DNA from 2 places in the Streptomyces sp. Je 1-369 genome. Region 1 is predicted to be linked to the other one. Evidence: riboswitches for the same ligand, from Rfam matches in the RefSeq annotation. Region 1 holds a riboswitch; the other holds the start of a gene.
What was found. Region 1 has a riboswitch for cobalamin ahead of NOO62_RS11745 (ABC transporter substrate-binding protein). Riboswitches for the same ligand answer to the same signal wherever they lie in the genome.
Positions count from the first base shown of each region.

Region 2: it holds a riboswitch for cobalamin, as region 1 does, so the genes downstream of both, NOO62_RS36615 (CoA-acylating methylmalonate-semialdehyde dehydrogenase) here and NOO62_RS11745 (ABC transporter substrate-binding protein) in region 1, are expected to answer to the same signal.

Region 1 is NZ_CP101750.1:2,560,878-2,569,840, forward strand. Features, by position in the region: gene fxsT (FxSxx-COOH system tetratricopeptide repeat protein) at 1-339, shown strand, start outside; gene NOO62_RS11720 (CHAT domain-containing protein) at 344-1,627, shown strand; gene NOO62_RS11725 (hypothetical protein) at 1,624-2,700, shown strand; gene NOO62_RS11730 (metallophosphoesterase) at 2,717-3,484, opposite strand; gene NOO62_RS11735 (ABC transporter ATP-binding protein) at 3,561-4,373, opposite strand; gene NOO62_RS11740 (FecCD family ABC transporter permease) at 4,370-5,395, opposite strand; gene NOO62_RS11745 (ABC transporter substrate-binding protein) at 5,392-6,453, opposite strand; cobalamin riboswitch at 6,519-6,705, opposite strand; gene NOO62_RS11750 (VOC family protein) at 6,734-7,192, opposite strand; gene NOO62_RS11755 (helix-turn-helix domain-containing protein) at 7,197-8,057, opposite strand; gene NOO62_RS11760 (HAD family hydrolase) at 8,223-8,963, shown strand, end outside.
Region 2 is NZ_CP101750.1:8,286,287-8,295,249, reverse strand. Features, by position in the region: gene NOO62_RS36635 (ferredoxin) at 35-484, opposite strand; gene mmsB (3-hydroxyisobutyrate dehydrogenase) at 758-1,702, opposite strand; gene NOO62_RS36625 (enoyl-CoA hydratase/isomerase family protein) at 1,699-2,775, opposite strand; gene NOO62_RS36620 (acyl-CoA dehydrogenase family protein) at 2,772-3,917, opposite strand; gene NOO62_RS36615 (CoA-acylating methylmalonate-semialdehyde dehydrogenase) at 3,932-5,431, opposite strand; cobalamin riboswitch at 5,653-5,833, opposite strand; partial or broken gene NOO62_RS36610 (helix-turn-helix transcriptional regulator) at 6,016-6,905, opposite strand; gene NOO62_RS36605 (RidA family protein) at 7,003-7,398, shown strand; gene pstS (phosphate ABC transporter substrate-binding protein PstS) at 7,473-8,636, opposite strand; gene NOO62_RS36595 (SDR family oxidoreductase) at 8,774-8,963, opposite strand, start outside.

The DNA of each region.
Region 1 (8,963 bases):
GTGCGGGCGGGAGAGACCGTACGCGTCGAGGTCCGCATCGAGCGGTCCGGGCAGCACGACACGTCTCCCGCGTCCGAGGCCCCGCAGCTCCCCCCACTCCTCCTCGTCGCCGCGACCCGCTCCGCCGCCACCGTCGAGCCGCCCCTCGCCGAGTACGTCACCGGAGTAGAGCCCGCCGTCTTCGAGTTCACGGCGCCGGAACCGGGCGCGCACCGCCTGCGGTTCACCGTGTACGACCGCGATGTCGGCGTCGTCCTCCAGGACTTGGAGACCAGCATCGACGTCGTGGCCGGCACCCCTTCTCTTGTCGGTGAGGCCCCCGGACCCAGGAGGAACTGAGCAGGTGTCCAAAGAGCTCGTGGCGGACGTGATCCAGAATCCCTCGCTCGACTTCACTGCGCTTCCGCCGCGTCAGCGTCGTCCGGAGAGCCCGGCCCGTACGAAGGAACCGCTCGACCTGGTCGTGATGCTCCGTCAGCACGGCGCGCTGCTGCACATATCCGCCATCATCCCCGGGCAGCGCACCCCGAAGAACGGAACAGCGCACGCCTATCTCACCGTCACCGCCGACGACATCCTGCAGAAGGCGGCGCGGCTGCGCACGGTCTGGCGCGACCGGCTGGTGCACCACCAGCCGTGCGACGCCGACGGGATGCCGCTGGGCGGCCATCCGTTCAGCGACACGGTCGACCTGTCCGCCCACGCCAAACCCTCGCAGCAGCTGACGGACGATCTCGCCGACGAAGGACAGCATCTCCTCGAAGCGTTGCTCTCGGGCACGGACGAGCAGATGTCCACCTTCCGGGCCTTCCTGCTCGGCGTGCTCGCCGGTGAGGAAGGGCTGCGCATCACCTTCGACTCGGACCTGCACCTGCCCTGGCCGATGCTCGCCGTGGAGCTGCCCGCCGGCGCCGATCCGCGGCACGGCTTCCTCGGCTACCGGCATCAGATCGAGCAGACGGGCGCGTCGGCCTATCCGGCCGCCGCCCCGGCAGCCGCCCTCGGTCGGCAGCTTCCCGCGACGAGTCTCAACACGGACTCCACGCTCGACAACGTCGGCCGGGCCGCCGACGTCCGCAAGCTGCTGGAGGAGCGGTCCCACCTGGTCATACGCACCGAGTCCGAGACCCTTCTCGAAGATCTCGCCGCTCCTCTGCTCAACGACGACGTCATGTACTTCTGGTGCCACGGCGCCTTCGTCGACAACGGGTCGCCCCACCCGCACCTCGCGGTCCGGCTCTCCGACGACCGGCCCATTGACGCCGACCTGGTCATGCGCAAACGCCGTCGGCACCGGGGCTCCGCCGACGCGGTCTTCCACCCCTTCGTCCTGCTCAACGCCTGCCACACCGGTCAGACCGCGCCGGGGCCGGGGCTCAAGCACCTCGGCGGGGTGCTGGTGAACCTGGGGGCGGACGGGGTCCTCGGGCCGCAGATCGAGATACCTCAACTCTTCGCCTCCGAGTACGCCTTCGCCTTCCTGGACCACTATCTCGGCGGCGACAGTACGGCCGGTGAGATCGCGATGGCGCTCGCCCGCGAGTACACCGACCGCTTCCACAATCCGCTGGCGCTGGCCTACTCGCTGTACTGCGGCATCGACAGCAGGCTGGAGATCTCCCTGTGACGGCGAAGCCGTTGAAGCGGCGCACGTCGTCCGGGAAGGTCCGCGACAGCGCACCCGTCTCCACGACCGTCGTCCGGCTCGACGAACAGGGACGGCTCTGCGCACCCGGTTCCGACGCCCCCGTCCGTCCCGACCGGCTCTCCGAACACCTCGGTCGCGTGCTCCGCGTCCCCGACCGGGCGACCGACATCTACGTCTACGTGCACGGCTGGCAGACCGAGCCCGACAGCGCCGTCCGCAGCGCGGGCCGGCTGCTGCGGCAGGCCAGGGAGCTGGCCGCGGCCCGGCCCGAGGCGTACGCCGGTCTGTCCGGCGGCTACCGGCCCTGGTGCGTCGTCGTCTGCTGGCCTTCCTCCAGCCTGCCGTCCCTGGCCGGTTACCGCCGCATCCGCGACCGCGCCCACGCGATGAGCGCGCCGGGAACCGGGCACGCCGCGCACGTCATCGGGCATCTTCTCGGCTATCTGGACAAGAAGCGGGCCGACCCCCGTGACCCCGCCGTGCTGGCCAACCGCCACGGCCAGTACCTGCATCTGGTCGGGCACTCCTTCGGCGGGCGGTTCCTCTGCGAGGCGGTGCAGTGGGCCGCCGACCCGCCCCGCGGGCCGCGGGTGCTCAGCTGGAGCACCGCGGTGGATCCGCTGCGGCCCTTCACGGTGGACAGTGCCCTCGTCTTCCAGATGGCGGCGCCGCGCGACAGCTTCGACGAGATGTTCCCCGCGCTGTTCCCGCGCGCCGGGCGGCCCGCCGCTCCCCTGCGCGGGCCGCTCACCCTGACCCACTCCCGGTGGGACCGCGCCACCGGGTTCTGGCACCTGCGGGCGGAGGCGGCCCCCGGTATCGGTCACTCCGGTGTGGGCAGCGCGCCTGTGCCGCAGCACTCCACCCCTTTGCTGACGGTCGACGAGCCGTACGCACTGGACGTACTCGACCATCGCATCGTCAACGTCGACGCGGGGTGGCGCTACCGCGGCGGGCGGGCGCGGCGGCTCTCCCTGACCGGCGCGCACTCCGACTTCCACCATGCCGAGTCCGCGCACCTGCTGCTCAGCCTGTCCGCCCTCTCGCGGTGACCCGGCAACCCGTCCCTCAGAGGATGACGGGGCGGTAGTGCGTCGTCAGGCGGCCCGTGTCGTCCAGGACGTGGAACGCGACGGCCGGGGGCAGGTCGCTGTGGACGTGGTGGGTCGGGTGGGACTGGGGTTCCCAGGGGAGGCGGAGGGTGGAGACCACTCCGGGGGCCACCAGGAGGGGGCGGTTCGCGAACGTTGTCGCCGCGGGAGTGTGCGCGTGGCCCGCCAGGAACGCCGTGACGTTCGGGTGGCGTGACGTCAGGTCGGCCAGGCGGTCCTCGTCGAACTGGCGGATGCCGTCCACGTAGGGCGTGTTGAGCGGGACCGGCGGGTGGTGGAAGCCGATCAGGACGGGTCGGGTGGGTGGGGTGTCGGCGAGGAGCGCGGACAGCCAGTTCAGGGTTTCGTCGTCCAGGCGTCCGTGGTCCTCGTTCGGCACCGATGTGTCGCAGAGTGCCAGGGTGAAGGTGTCCGTGGCGTGGGCCGTGTTGATCGGGGCCGTGCTCGGGGGCTCGCCCAGCAGGTGTTCGCGGTACGCCGGGCGCGCGTCGTGGTTGCCGGGGCAGGTCAGGAGCGGGTGCCGGGTGGAGAGGAGCTTGCGGGCCGCCTCGTACTCGGACGGGGTCGCGTGGTCGGCGATGTCGCCGGTGGCTATGACGGCGTCCAGTTCGTACGGGAGGCTGTTCAGGTACTCCATGACCGCCCGGGTGCGGTCGACGCTGCGTCCGCCGTCCGCCGGGCCGGTGTCGATGTGGGTGTCGCTCAGGTGCGCGATCACGATCATGGCAGGAGCCCTCTTCTGTCTGTCGGTGCCTCGTACGCGGTCAGTCTCCGTTGTCGCGCTGACTTCGCGGAACCATTTACGGCCGCAGGAAGCGCACCGAGGGGCGGCCGCCCTCCGGGACGCCGCCCAGGCCCGCGTTCTCCTCCGGCGTCACCACCGCCCTCACCCCGTACACCTCCGCGATCAGCTTCTCCGTGATGACCTCCGCCGGTGTGCCCGACGCGTACGCCGTGCCCTCCTTGAGGATCAGCAGCTGGTCGCAGAACATCGACGCCAGGTTGAGGTCGTGCAGCGCGATCACGCTGGTGACGGGGAGTTCGGCGACCAGGGACAGCAGGTCCAGCTGGTGCTGGATGTCCAGGTGGTTGGTCGGCTCGTCGAGGAGGAGTTCGCGGGGCTCCTGGGCCAGGGCGCGGGCGATCTGGACGCGCTGGCGTTCGCCGCCGGAGAGCGTGTGCCAGGCCTGGGCGGCGCGTTCGGTGAGTCCGGTGCGGGCGAGGGCCTCGCGTACGGCCCGCTCGTCGTGGGGCGTGGGCGTCGACCAGGCGCGGCGGTGCGGGATGCGGCCGAGGCGTACGACGTCCCGTACGGTCAGTTCGACCTGCGTCGCCGCGTGCTGCTCCACCACGGCGATCCGCCGGGCCACCGCTCGGCGTCCCGTGTCCGACAGGGTGCGGCCGTCCAGGGTGACCACCCCGGACGCCGGGGCCAGGACGCCCGCGAGCAGGCGCAGGAGCGTGGACTTGCCCGATCCGTTGGGGCCGAGGAGCCCGACGGTGGCGCCGGTGGGTGGGGCGAGGCTGACGCCGTCGACGATGAGACGGCCGCCCGCCTCCCTGCTGACCCGGTCCGCTCGCAGGCCCGTGTCGACGGTGCTCGGAGAGGTCACGTCGTCCTCCTCGTCCTGTACAGCACCGCCACGAACGCCGGTACGCCGATGAGTGACGTCACCACGCCGACCGGGACCTCCTGCGGGTCGAGCGCCGTGCGGGCCAGCGTGTCCACCCAGACCAGGAAGACCGCTCCCGCGAGCGCCGTGACCGGGAGGAGCCTGGCGTGCCCGGAGCCGACGACCGCGCGGGCCGCGTGCGGCAGGACAAGGCCGACGAAGCCGATGGCGCCCGCCGAGCTGACCAGGGCCGCCGTGAGCAGCGCCGTCGTGCAGAGCAGGACGAGCCGGGTGCGGGCCACCCGGACGCCGAGCGCCGCCGCGGCCTCCGGGCCGAACGCGAAGGCGTCGAGCGTACGGGCGTGGCCGAGGCAGACGACCAGCGCGGCCACGAGCACCGCGCCGCACAGCCACACGTCGGTCCAGCCGACTCCGCTGAGCGAGCCGAGGAGCCAGAACAGCACGCCGCGTGTCGTCTCCGCGTCGCCCGCCGTGAGGACGACGAACGACGTGAGCGCGGAGAAGAGCTGCATGGCCGCGACGCCCGACAGCACGACACGGTCCGTGGTGTCGCCGAGGGTGTGGCTGAGGAGCAGGACGAGTGCGAAGGAGCAGAGCGCGCCCGCGAAGGCGCCCGCGGAGACGGACACCACTCCCCCGCCGACGCCGAGGACGACGACCGCGACCGCTCCCGTGGACGCCCCGGACGACACCCCGAGCACGAAGGGGTCGGCGAGCGGGTTGCGGAGCAGGGACTGCATGACCGCCCCGCAGACCGCGAGGCCCGCGCCGCAGACGGCGGCGAGCACGGTGCGCGGCATCCGCAGGTTCCAGACGATGCCGTCCCTGATCGGGGTGAGCGGGCTGTCGCCCCAGCCGAGGTGGGCCGCGACGGTCGACCACACGTCGGGCACGGAGATGTCCGCGGGGCCGATGGTGACGGCCACGGAGACGGAGAGGACGAGCGCGGCGACCCCGGCGAGCCACAGCAGCGCCTGCCGCACGCGGGCGACCTCCGTCACTTGACCAGCCCGAACTTCCGCAGACCCGCCGCTACTTGCTCGATGCCGTCGACCGTGCGGATCGTGGGGTTCATGGCCTGGCCGCTGAGCAGGACGTACCGCTTCTTCTTCACGGCCGTCAGGTTCTTGGTCGCCGGGTTGGTCTCCAGGAACTTGATCTTCGCCGCGGCGCTCTCCGCGGACTGCGACTTGCGGGTGAGGTCACCGATGACGAGGACGTCGGGGTCGCGGTCGGCGACGGTCTCCCAGTTGATCTGGGGCCATTCCTCGTGGGTGTCGTCGAAGACGTTCTTCGCGCCGAGTTCGCGGGTGATGATGCCGGGGGCGCCGCAGCAGCCCGCCAGGTACGGGGCGTCGGAGTTGGCGAACCAGTACAGGAGCGTGGCGTCGGAGGCGTCGATGTCCTCGGTCGCCTTCGTGACGCGGCTCTTGAGGTCGGCGACCAGCCGTTCGCCGCGCTTCTCGACGTGGAAGACCTTCGCCAGGTCGCGCACCTCGCCGTAGACGGTGTCCATGGTGAGGGTCTTGACGCGCTTGCCGTCGCCGCCGCCGTCGTTGTCCTTGCCCGCGCAGTCGCTGGGCGAGACATAGACCGGGACGTTGAGCTCGTCGAACTTCGCGCGGTCGGCGACGCCTCCCTTGCCGACCGTGTAGAGGAAGGACGCGCTGACGAAGTCCGGCTCCTTGGAGAGGACCTTCTCCAGCGACGGGTAGCGGTCGGCGAGCCGCTCGACCTTCGCGTTCTCCTTCTCCAGGTTCTTCGGTACCGGGTCGGTCCAGGTACCGGTGCCCACCATGCGGTCGGCGAGGCCGAGGGAGAGGAGGATCTCCGTGGAGCCCTGGTCGAGGGAGACGGCGCGCTGCGGCGGTGCCGGGACCTTCGCGTCCTTGCCGCAGGAGGTGACCGTGACCGGGAAGCCTTCGGCGCTCTTGTCCGCCTTGTCCGCCTTGTCAGCCTTGTCGGTGGACTCCCCGGTCTTCTCCGTGGAGCCGCCGCACGCGGTGAGCGCGAACAGGCAGGCGCAGAGGAGGGCGGATATACGGGCTGTCGAGGACACGTGATCCCTTGAGTGTCACGGCTCATACGCGGAGCCTGGCCTGCGTCGGACCCCCGCCGCCGGGTGGGCGGCCGGAGGGCGCCAGCAGGTCTTCGGACTCGGGGATCGGCCGGGCGGGGCGCCTTCCCGGGCGTCTCGCGACACCCAGTGGCCGTGGCCCCGCCCGTCCCCCTCACCGCTGCGCGTCAGTTCCGGATTCGCACCGGATTCCCTGGCCCAGGTGTGGGTTTGACTGGCTTGCGCAAGTTATCACGCGGCTTGATGGGCCCGGCCCGCCGCCTTACGGGCCGGGCGTGGACGTCGGCGCGGGCCGCGGCTCACCCCGGTACGTACCGAAGGACCAGCGGTTGCCCTCCGGGTCCTCGATGCCGAATTCGCGGCTTCCGTAGGGCTTGTCCTCGATCTCACCGGTGACCTTCACGCCGGCCTCCACGAGTCGTCGGTACAGGTCGTCCACGTGGTCGGTGACGACGTAGGCGCCCGCACCGCCGGGCCTGCCGCAGGTGGCCTCGTCGGCCGGGTCGTACGAGCCGAGCATGACGCCGCCGCCCTCGGGCCAGTCGAGCTGGGCGTGGGCGACGCGGCCCTCGTCCTCATAGACGGCGGTCCGCAGGAAGCCGACGGTGCCGACGAGGAAGTCGATCAGGGCGGGGGCGTCCTGCGCCCGGAGGCCCGGCCAGATCGCCGGGGCGGGCGTGCTGAGCTGCTGTTCTGTCGTGGTGTTCCGGTTGGTGTCCATGCCTCTACTCTTCGCTCCTGGCGTGCGCCCCGGCTTGGATATTCCGGCACTCTTCGGCCAGCCAGCGGGTGGGGGTCTCGCCGGTGTACTGCCGGAAGTCGCGTACGAGGTGGGAGTGGTCGTAGTACCCGGTGTCGGCCGCGACCCCGGCCAGGTCCGGCGGGGCGCCCGCCGCGACGGCGCGGGTCACGGTGGCCTTGGCGTGCTGGAAGCGCATCAGGCGGGCGGCCTGTTTGGGGGTGAGTCCCGTCTCGGCGCGGAACAGCGCGGTCATCCTGCGTTCGCTGAGCGCGACGTGCCGGGAGAGGCCGCCGAGGGTGCCCGCGCCCCGGTGCCTGGCCAGCCACGCCCATGCCTCCGCGACCTCGGGGCGGACGGATCCGGCGGCGCGGTCCGTAGCCGCGCGCCGCCTCAGATAGGCCGACAGGAGGGCGAAGCGGTCCTCCCAGCGGTCCAGCTCGCACAGCCGCTCGCGGATCTCCGCGGCCGGGTCGCCGAGCACGTCCGTGCCGCCGACGACGAGCTGCCCGGTGAGCCCGGCGGCGGGCAGGCCGAGGAGGGCGCGGGCCGCGAGGGGATGCACGGCGAGCTGGATGCCCGCCTCGTGCTCGGGCTGGACGACGTACGCGGGGCTCTGGTGCAGGCCGCCCACGATGATGTCGGTGCGCGTCGCGTCCGGTCCCGTCGCCCGGTCCGGGGTGCTGCCGGTGGCGATGGTCCCGTCCAGGGAGAAGATCACCGTCAGATACGGCGAAGGGAGCCCCCGGTGCAGCCCTGGCCGCTGCCCCGCGGTGCGGTAGCCGACCGCGGAGACGACCATGCCGTCGAGCCGTGGAGCGGCGCGGACGAACTCACGGGAGTCCATGGGCCCAGTATGCGCGGAACCCCTCCATTACCCCTGTTCACCCGCCCCATGCCACCGCGCCACGGTGACTTCGATCATGGGAAATGTGGGTGCCGCCCCATAGCATTGCGCGCCGCTCCGGTCGGGGCGCACATCGCTCGCAGGGAACGGCAGGGACGTAGAGACATGGCAGTACGGGCAAAGAGCAAGCTGGCCGTCATCGGCACCACGGGCGCGCTGGCCGCCGCCGTCCTCGCGGGCGGCGCCCTGTGGCCGACGGAGGAGGCGAGCGCCGCCGACACCTCGGCGGCCACCGCCCGGGAGCTGTCCCACTGGCCGAAGCCCGTCGCGAAGCAGCTCGGCAAGGTCATCGCGAAGAACGACCACAAGGGCGCGTACGCCGTCTTCGACGCGGACAACACGACGTACCGCAACGACCTGGAGGAGTCGCTGCTGCCCTTCCTCGAGATGAAGGGCGTCCTCACCCGCGAGACCATGGACCCGTCGCTGAAGGTCATCCCCTTCAAGGACAAGGCCGGGCACAAGGAGAGCCTCTACAGCTACTACAACCGGCTGTGCGAGGTCGACGACCAGGTCTGCTACCCGTGGGCCGCGCAGATCTTCTCCGGCTTCACGCTGAAGGAGCTGAAGGGGTACGTCGACGAGCTCCTGGCGTACAAGAAGCCGATCCCCGCCGAGTACTACGAGGCCGGGAAGCTCACGAAGACCGAGGTGAAGCCGCCGGAGTTCTCGCGCGGCATGCGGCAGCTCTACAAGACGCTGCAGGCGCACGGCATCGAGGTGTACGTGGTCAGCGCGGCCAGCGAGGACCTGGTGCGCATGGTGCTCGCCGACCCGAAGTACGGCTACGGCGTGAAGCCGCAGAACGTCATCGGTGTCTCCATGCAGCTGAAGGACCGCAGGACC
Region 2 (8,963 bases), 5.7 Mb from region 1:
CGACCGGTTTACTGGCGGCCGCCCCGCCCGCCTGTCAGCCCAGCGTCGTCAGGAAGGCGTCGCATGCCTTCGCGCAGCGGCGGCAGGCTTCCGCGCAGGCGGCGGACGCGGGGTGCAGGTCGCAGAGGGAGGCGCACTGGAGACAGATCGCGCGGCACCACTCGACCTGCATGCGGACGCGTTGCTCGTCCTGGTCGCTCTGTTCGGCCAGGACGCGGGACGTCGCCTCGCACACGTCCGCGCAGGCGGTGTTGAGGCGGGGCGCGTCTCCCGGCTCGGCAGGACCCTCACGCACGAGGCATACGCGTGCGCAGTCGTCGCAGGCCTGTGCACAGGCGAACCGGTCCTCCAGATAGCGGACGAGGTCCTTGTGGCTGGGCTCCTCCGGCTCCTTCGTCGCTGGGGTCGCGGACGCGGTCATGGACGTGTCGTACACCGCGGTCGGCCTCGCCTGGACGCCTGGCGGGGTTGTCGTGGCTGTCACGGGGACCCCTCCTTTCGGTGCGGGACGGGTAGCCGTGGCGCGGTGAACGAAACCCTACGGTCCTGCATGGGCGGGGGGCCGGTACTCGTTCCGCACGGTCCCGTCCGCGCTGAACGGGGTCGCCCGCTGCCCCGATGCGGCACCGGAATCCCCCCCCTCGGAAACTCGGCAGGCCCCGCCGCGACGGGGGAGACACGGCGGGACCCACACATCGATTGCCCGCTGAGGACACGCTCACACCCATGAAGGCGCAGCGAGTTATGACACAGGCTCTCAGCGGTCCGAGCGCCTCCGGATCGCCCGCACGATCGCCGAGAAGTCGCGGTCCGCCCCGCCCTCCGCTGCGAACTCCTCGTACAGTTCGGCCGCGCGCAGGCCGAGTGTGGCGTCCACGCCCGTCGCGCGTGCCGCCCCCGCCGCCAGGCCGAGGTCCTTCGCCATGAGGGCGGCGGCGAAGCCGGGTTGATAGTCCCGGTTGGCGGGGCTCGCGGGGACCGGGCCCGGCACGGGGCAGTTGGAGGTGAGCGCCCAGCACTGGCCGGATGCGGTGGAGGCCACGTCGTAGAGTGCCTGGGCGGTCAGGCCCAGGCTCTCGCCGAGTACGAAGGCCTCGCTGACGGCGACCATCGAGACGCCGAGGATCATGTTGTTGCAGATCTTCGCAGCCTGCCCGGCACCGGCGTCCCCGCAGTGCACGGCACGCTTCCCCATCGCGGCGAGCAGGGGTTCCGCCTCCGCGAACTCGTCCGCGCCGCCGCCCGCCATGAACGTCAGCGTGCCTGCCTCGGCCCCCACCACACCTCCGGAGACCGGTGCGTCCAGGCCGCGGTGGCCCGCGGCGACCGCGGCCTCGTGCGCGGTACGGGCGTCCGTGACGTCGATGGTGGAGCAGTCGACGAACAGCGTGCCCGGCGCGGCCGCGGCGAGCAGTCCCTCGTCACGGTAGAGCGCGAGGACGTGGCGTCCGGCGGGGAGCATGGTGATCACGACGTCGGCGCCGGGTACCGTCTCGACGGCCGAGGCGGCGGGCACCACTCCCCTCCGCGCCGCGGCGGCCAGCGCGTCGGCCGACAGGTCGTGGCCTACGACGCGGTGTCCCGCGGCGACCAGGTTCGCGGCCATCGGCCCGCCCATGTTGCCGAGGCCGATGAACGCGACGGTGCTTGCCGTCAGTGACTCCGCCGTTCCTGACGATCCCGATTCCGTGGTCCCGTTCACCACGCCACCTCCTGCGTCACGGTGCCACCGTCCAGGCCGAGTTCCCGGTCTCCGAGCGGCGCGAAGAAACGTACGACGTCGTCCGCGGTCACCTCGGCGAGCGTGCCGGGGTTCCAGCGCGGCGAGCGGTCCTTGTCGATGACCTGGGCGCGGATGCCCTCCGCGAGGTCGGGTGCGGTGAGGGCGGCGCACGACACGCGGTACTCCTGCCCCAACACCGCTTCGAGCGACCCCAGTTCACGTGCGCGCCGCAGCGCCTCCAGGGTCACCTTCAGTGCCGTCGGCGAGCGGCCGAGCAGCGTTTCGGCGGCTTCCTTCGCGGCGCGTGAGCCGTCCGCGTGGAGACGGTCGACGATCTCCTCGACGGTGTCGGCGGCGTAGCAGTGGTCGATCCACTGCCGCTCGTCGGCGAGTTGACCGGGCGGCGCGTCCTCGACGTACCGCGCCAGGACCTCACGTACCGGTGACTCGGCGAGGTCGGCGATCAGGCCGGGCAGCGACGACGACGGTACGAAGTGGTCGGCGAGCCCGCACCTGAGCGCGTCGCCCGCCGCCAACTGCGCGCCCGTCAAGGCGATATGGGCGCCGAGGCCACCGGGCACGAGGCTCAGGAGGTATGTGCCGCCGACGTCCGGAACGAAGCCGATGCCCGTCTCCGGCATGGCCACCCGGGACCGTTCGGTGACCACGCGCACGGCGGCGTGCGCAGAGACGCCGACTCCGCCGCCCATCACGATGCCGTCCATGACGGCGACGAACGGCTTCGGGTAGCGGGCGATGCGCGCGTCGAGGCGGTACTCGTCGCGCCAGAAGTCCCGCGTAGCCCCTCCGTCGCCGGTCGTGACGTCCTCGTGGATGGACCGGATGTCGCCGCCCGCGCACAGCCCGCGGTCCCCCGCGCCGGTGAGGACGACGGTCTCCACGGCGGGGTCCTGTTCCCAGGCGGCCAGCGCCTCGTCGATGCGGAGCACCATGGCGTGGGTGAGGGCGTTGAGGGACTTGGGGCGGTTGAGGATCAGGCGGCCTGCTCGGCCCTCGACGTACGTCGACACGGAGTCCTCGGCCGCCGTCATCGGACGGCCTCGGTCAGTCCGCGGGCCACGATCAGGCGCATGATCTCGTTGGTTCCTTCCAGGATCTGGTGGACCCGCAGGTCCCGGACGATCTTCTCGATGCCGTACTCGCTCAAATAGCCGTAGCCTCCGTGCAGTTGGAGGGCGCGGTCGGCCACGGAGTACCCGGTGTCGGTGGCGAATCGCTTGGCCATGGCGCACAGCTGCGGGGCGCGCGGGTCGTTCCGGTCGAGCGCGTCCGCGGCCTGGCGCACCAGCGCGCGGGCGGCGGTCAGCTCGGTGGCCATGTCGGCGAGCCGGAACCGCAGCGCCTGGGCGTCCAGGAGGGACGCGCCGAACGCCTCACGGTCGGCGAGGTGGGCCAGGCTGCGGTGCAGTGCGCTCTGGGCGCCGCCCAGGGAGCAGGCGGCGATGCCGAGCCGTCCGCCGTTGAGGCCGCTCATGGCGATGCGGAAACCCTCGCCCTCCTTGCCGAGGCGCCGGTCGGTGGGCACGCGCACGCCGTCGAGGAGCACTTGGCGGGTGGGCTGGGCGTTCCAGCCCATTTTGCGTTCGTCGGCGCCGAAGGTGAGGCCGGGGTCGTCGCGTTCGACGACGAACGCGGAGATGCCGCCGGGGCCTTCCTCGCCGGTGCGGGCCATGACGACGTACACGTGCGAGGCGCCCGCTCCGGAGATGAACTGTTTGACGCCGGTGAGGACATAAGTGTCGCCGTCGCGTTCGGCGCGGGTCCGCAGGGCGGCGGCGTCCGATCCGGCGCCCGGCTCGGTGAGGCAGTAGCTGCCCAGCGATGCCGCGGTGCACAGGTCCGGCAGCCAGCGGGCGCGCTGGTCCCCGTCGCCGTACCGGTCGATCATCCAGGCGACCATGTTGTGGATGGAGAGGTAGCCGGCGATGGAGGGGCAGCCGGTGGCGAGGGCCTCGAAGACGAGGGTGCCGTCGGTGCGGCCGAGTCCCGAACCGCCGTGCTCCTCGCGTACGTAGACACCGCCGAGGCCGAGTTCGGCGGCCTTGCGCAGCACGTCGACGGGGAAGTGCTTGTCGCGGTCCCAGGCGACGGCGTGCGGGGCGAGGTGCTCGTCGGCGAAGTCGAGCGTGACCTCGGCCAGGGCGAGCTGGTCCTTGGTGAGGGCTGTGGCCATGCTGGTCATCGCCGTCATCCCATCGTCGGGATGGTGAAGCTCGCGCCTTCCCTGGCTCCGGAGGGCCAGCGCGAGGTGACGGTCTTGGTGCGGGTGTAGAAGCGGACGGCGTCGGGGCCGTGCTGGTTGAGGTCGCCGAAGCCGGACCGCTTCCAGCCGCCGAACGTGTGGTACGCCACCGGGACGGGGATCGGCACGTTGACGCCGACCATGCCGGCGCCGACGCGGCGCGTGAAGTCGCGGGCGGTGTCGCCGTCCCTGGTGAAGATGGCGACGCCGTTGCCGTAGGGGTGTTCGCTGGGCAGGCGCAGGGCCGCCTCGTAGTCCGCGGCGCGGGTCACGCACAGCACCGGGCCGAAGATCTCCTCGCGGTAGATCCGCATGCGCGGTGAGACGCGGTCGAAGAGGGTGGCTCCGGCGAAGAAGCCGTTCTCGTGCCCGGGGAGGGTGAAGTCGCGCCCGTCCACGACGAGTTCGGCGCCTTCGTTGACGCCGATGTCCACGTAGCGGCGAACCCGGTCGAGCGCGTCGCGGCTGACCAGCGGCCCGAAGTCGGCCTCCGGGTCGTCGGAACGCCCGATGCGCAGCTCGGCGACGCGTTCCTTGAGCCGGTTGACGAGCGCGTCGGCGGTCTCCTCGCCGACGGGGACGGCGACCGCGATGGCCATGCAGCGCTCCCCCGCCGAGCCGTACCCGGCGCCGATGAGGGCGTCCACGGCCTGGTCGAGGTCGGCGTCCGGCATCACGATCATGTGGTTCTTGGCGCCGCCGAAGCACTGGGCGCGTTTGCCGTGCGCGGCGGCGGTGGCGTAGATGTGCGCGGCGACAGGAGTGGAGCCGACGAAGCCGAGCGCTTGCACGCGTGAGTCTTCCAGGAGGATGTCCACGGCGTCCTTGCCGCCGTTGACGACGTTCAGGACGCCGGGCGGCAGGCCCGCCTCCAGGAACAGTTCGGCGAGCCGGAGCGGCACGGAGGGTGCCCGTTCGGACGGCTTGAGGATGAAGGAGTTTCCGCAGGCCAGTGCGGGGGCCGCCTTCCACAGCGGGATCATCGCGGGGAAGTTGAACGGGGTGATGCCCGCGGTGACGCCGAGGGGTACGCGCAGGGAGTGCACGTCGATGCCGGAGCCGGCGTTGTCGGTGAACTCCCCCTTCTGCAGGTGCGGGATCCCGGCCGCGAACTCAACGACCTCAAGGCCGCGTTGCAGGTCGCCGTGGGCGTCGGCGACGGTCTTCCCGTGTTCGCCGGAGAGCAGCTGTGCGAGTGATTCCCGCTCTCCTTCGACGAGTTGCAGGAACCGCAGCAGCACGCGGGCGCGCCGCTGCGGATTCCACTCGCCCCATGCGCGCTGGGCGGCGTGGGCGTCGGCGATCGCCGCGGTGGTCTCTTCGCGTCCGGCCAGCGGCACGTGTGCCTGTACGGCACCGGAGTTGGGGTCGTACACGTCGGCGAAGAGCCCGGACGTGCCGGGTACGCGCTTGCCGCCGATGAAGTGTGTCAGTTCACGGACCATGAGAGCCTGCTCTCGTCAGGTGAGTCCGGGGATGGCACGACAGGCCGACGGCGCCACCGGGTGAGGCGGGCGGGCGGTTCTGTCGTGGGACGCGAAGGCTAGAAGCCGTCGTGGAGTCGAGCGCGGACCGGGGCCGGGGCCGGGGTCGTCGCTCGCTTCGCCGGTTCACCTGGGTCGTGGGTACGGACCGGTGCCATGCGTGTCTGCTCCATCCTCGTGGACAACACGGAACACCCCGCGGCCGGTATCCTGACTCCCGGATCAGCGCGCGTTCTCCCGCCTTCCCGACGGAACTTCTCCGTCAGTGGCGTATCGCTCGGCGAGAACGCACTTCCCGGTCACAGTGGCGGGACCGCGCCGGATTCACACCGGCTTCCCTGCACCGCGGGCTCTGGTCACGAACATATAGTTGGACGTCCTAGTAAGTCCACCCCCACTTTCGGCGGGGGCGGCAGGACGACGGGACGAAGGGGCGCCGCCGCAACGGTCGATCGTCGGTTACTGACCGTCCTTCAACTTGATGAGGCTCCTCCCCGTCGGGCTGGCACGCGGACCCTCTGCTGCCCACGTGCAGGACCGGATACTCACCGCCCTGAGCGGTCTTCTCGGCGAGGCGGCGGCGCGTAGAGCGCGGCGATCGCGGCGGCACGGTCGTGCAGCGACGTGCGCAACCACTCCGGGGCCAGGACCTCGGCATGCGTGGTGAGCTGCCACAGGGCCCACTCGGCGTGCCGGGCATTCTGAAAGACGAGGCCCAACCACAGCCGCCCCTCGTCCTCTCCGTCCTCGTCGCACACTGCCAGCGCCGTGGCCACGAGGTCTTTGCGACGTTCCGGGGCCACCCTTACCCGCACGGTGACCCGGTCGTCGCCGCCGTCGCGGAACCGCGTGTTGCGTTCCTGCCAGGCGCGGTCCAGGTCGACCGCTTCCGGTCGCCGCGCGGGTTCGTCGAGTGCCACTTCGGAGCCTGGCCCACAGCCGTGTAGTGGATGCGCGGCCTGTGCCCGGCGAACACCGCGCGCCGGACCTCGGCCACGATCGCCTCGGGCAGGTCTTCGCTGTCGACGCGGCGCGCGAGGAGGTCCGTCTCCGGGTCGATGAGCAAGCGTTGGGCCGCGCCCGCCGCGGAGCCCTTGAGGCTCTCGGGCAGCGCGTCGAACACCTTCAGCATGGCCGAGGCGAGCGCCGAGCCGAGGCCGAACAGCTGCGCGCCGCGCCGTGATCCGGCGACCAGAAGGGCGAGCGCCTCGTCGTGGTTCAGTCCGGTGAGTGCCGTCCGGAAGTCCGGCAGCAGCGCGAACCCGCCGTTTCGGCCGCGCTCGGCGTAGACGGGGACACCGGCCACGGAGAGCGCTTCCATGTCGCGCAGCACTGTGCGGGTGGACACCTCCAGCTCACCGGCGAGCGCGTCCGCCGTCATCCGGCCGCGCCGACGCAGGAGGAGCACCAGGAAAACCAGTCGGTCGGCGCGCATACGAAAACCCTGGCGAAATACATGACGAGGGATGTCATGTATTGCTGCGAGGCTCCTGCAAGCGATGCGAAGCAGACCGAATGGAGCGAGCGAGATCATGGAACGAAACGCAGTCAACCCGGTGACCTGGTCGACGGAGATGGGCTTCAACCAGGGCGAGCTCGTCTCCGGGCACGCACGCACCTTGTACATCTCGGGTCAGACCGCGATGAGCGGCGCAGGCAAGCCCGAACACGACGGTGACATGGCCGCGCAACTGGCGCTGAGCGTCGACAACGTGAAGGCGGTGCTCACCGAGTCCGGCATGTCCCTCGCGAACCTCGTCCGCCTCAACGTCTACACGACCGACGTCGACCTGCTCTTCCAGCACTACGGCGTCCTGGCAGGCCGGTTGGCCGCCGCCGACGTCGCACCGACCACCACGATGCTCGGGGTGACGCGCCTGGCGGTCCCCGGCCAGCTGGTCGAGTTGGAGGGGACCGCGGTGGCGTAGGTGCGGCCGTGGACGAGGCGGGCGCGCTCGACTGCCCGCCGACGCCACCTTCAGGGCCGAAGTCGACGCCCGCGTCAGGAGAGTGTGTCCACCACGTCGCGTACCTGTCCGGCGACCGTCTCCGGCAGGGGGGCGTAGTTCAGGCGGGACAGGTCCTTCTGTCCTGCCTTGCTCGCGGTGTAGGTCAGGAACGACTTGAGCGCGGGCAGGGTCGCCTGGGGGTTGCCCTTGTCGCAGACGATCTCGTAGGTGACCTGGACGATCGGGTACGCGCCTGGCGTCGAGACGCCGTAGCGGAACTTCAGTTTCATGTCCTTGCCCTGGCCGGCGACCTGAGCGGCCGCGATGCCCGCCGACGCCGTCGCGGGAGTCGGTGCGACCGGGGTCGGCGCGCCCGTGTCGATGTTCACCGTCTTGATCTGACGGGCCCGCGCGAAGGACAGCTCGAAGTATCCGATCGCTCCGACGCCGGAGGTCACCTCCGAGGCGACGCCGCTCGACCCGCTCGCGGACGCGCCGCCCCTCCCCTGCCAGGACTTGGCCACCGGGTGGGGCCAGGCCGCGGGGGCCGCGCCCGCGAGGTAGGCCTGGAAGTTCTGGGTCGTGCCGGAGTCGTCCGACCGGTGCACGGGACGGATGGGCATCGCCGGCAGCTCGGCGCCCGGGTTGAGCCGCCGGATCTCCGGGTCGTCCCACTCGGTGATCCTCCGGTCGAAGATCTTGGCGAGGGTGGGCGCGTCGAGCACCAGGTCGTCGGCGCCCGGCACGTCGTAGCCGATCGCGATGGGGCCGCCGACCATGGGCAGGTCGATGGCCCGCCCGCCCCGGCAGACGTCCTTCGAGCGCTCGATCTCGTCCGGCTTGAGCGCGCTGTCGGAGCCGCCGAACGCGGTCGCCCCCCGCAGGAACTGCGCGCCGCCCGCGCCGGACCCGATCGGGTTGTAGGCGATCCGCACCTTCGGGCACGCGCGCTGGTAGTGCTTGATCCAGTACTTCATCGCGTTCTGCTGAGCGCTCGACCCGGTCCCCTGGACCTTGCCCGCGTCGGCACAGTCGATCCCGGCGATGGCGGCGGCACCCGCGGCCGCCCCCTCGTCCCCGCCCCCGTCGTCACCGTCGCCCCCGAGGCCCGCGACACCGCAGCCCGTCAGTAACAGCGACAGCAGAGCCGTGAGGGAGACCGCGACACGCGCTCCCCCTCCTCGGTGGTACGTACGTCCTGGACGTGGGCGTTGCAACGTTGTCCCCTCGGGGTACCGCGAAATGGATCTCGACCTGACCCCAGATGTTCGCCCACTCGCGGATCGGGCGGGTGACGCGGGGGCGAACATCGGGCGACGTCCTGCGGTACGGAGGACATGCGGTAGGCGGAGCGTTACAGCGGGCCGCCCCCGAGGAGCTGGCCGCCGTCCACCACCAGGGTCTCCCCCGTGATCCAGCGGGCGCCGTCCCCGGCGAGGAACGCCACGGCCTCCCCCAGGTCCTCGGGTTCGCCGATGCGGCCCAGCGGGGTGGCCGCGGCGACCCGGGCCTCGTTCTCCTCCCACAGCGCCTCGGCGAGCTTC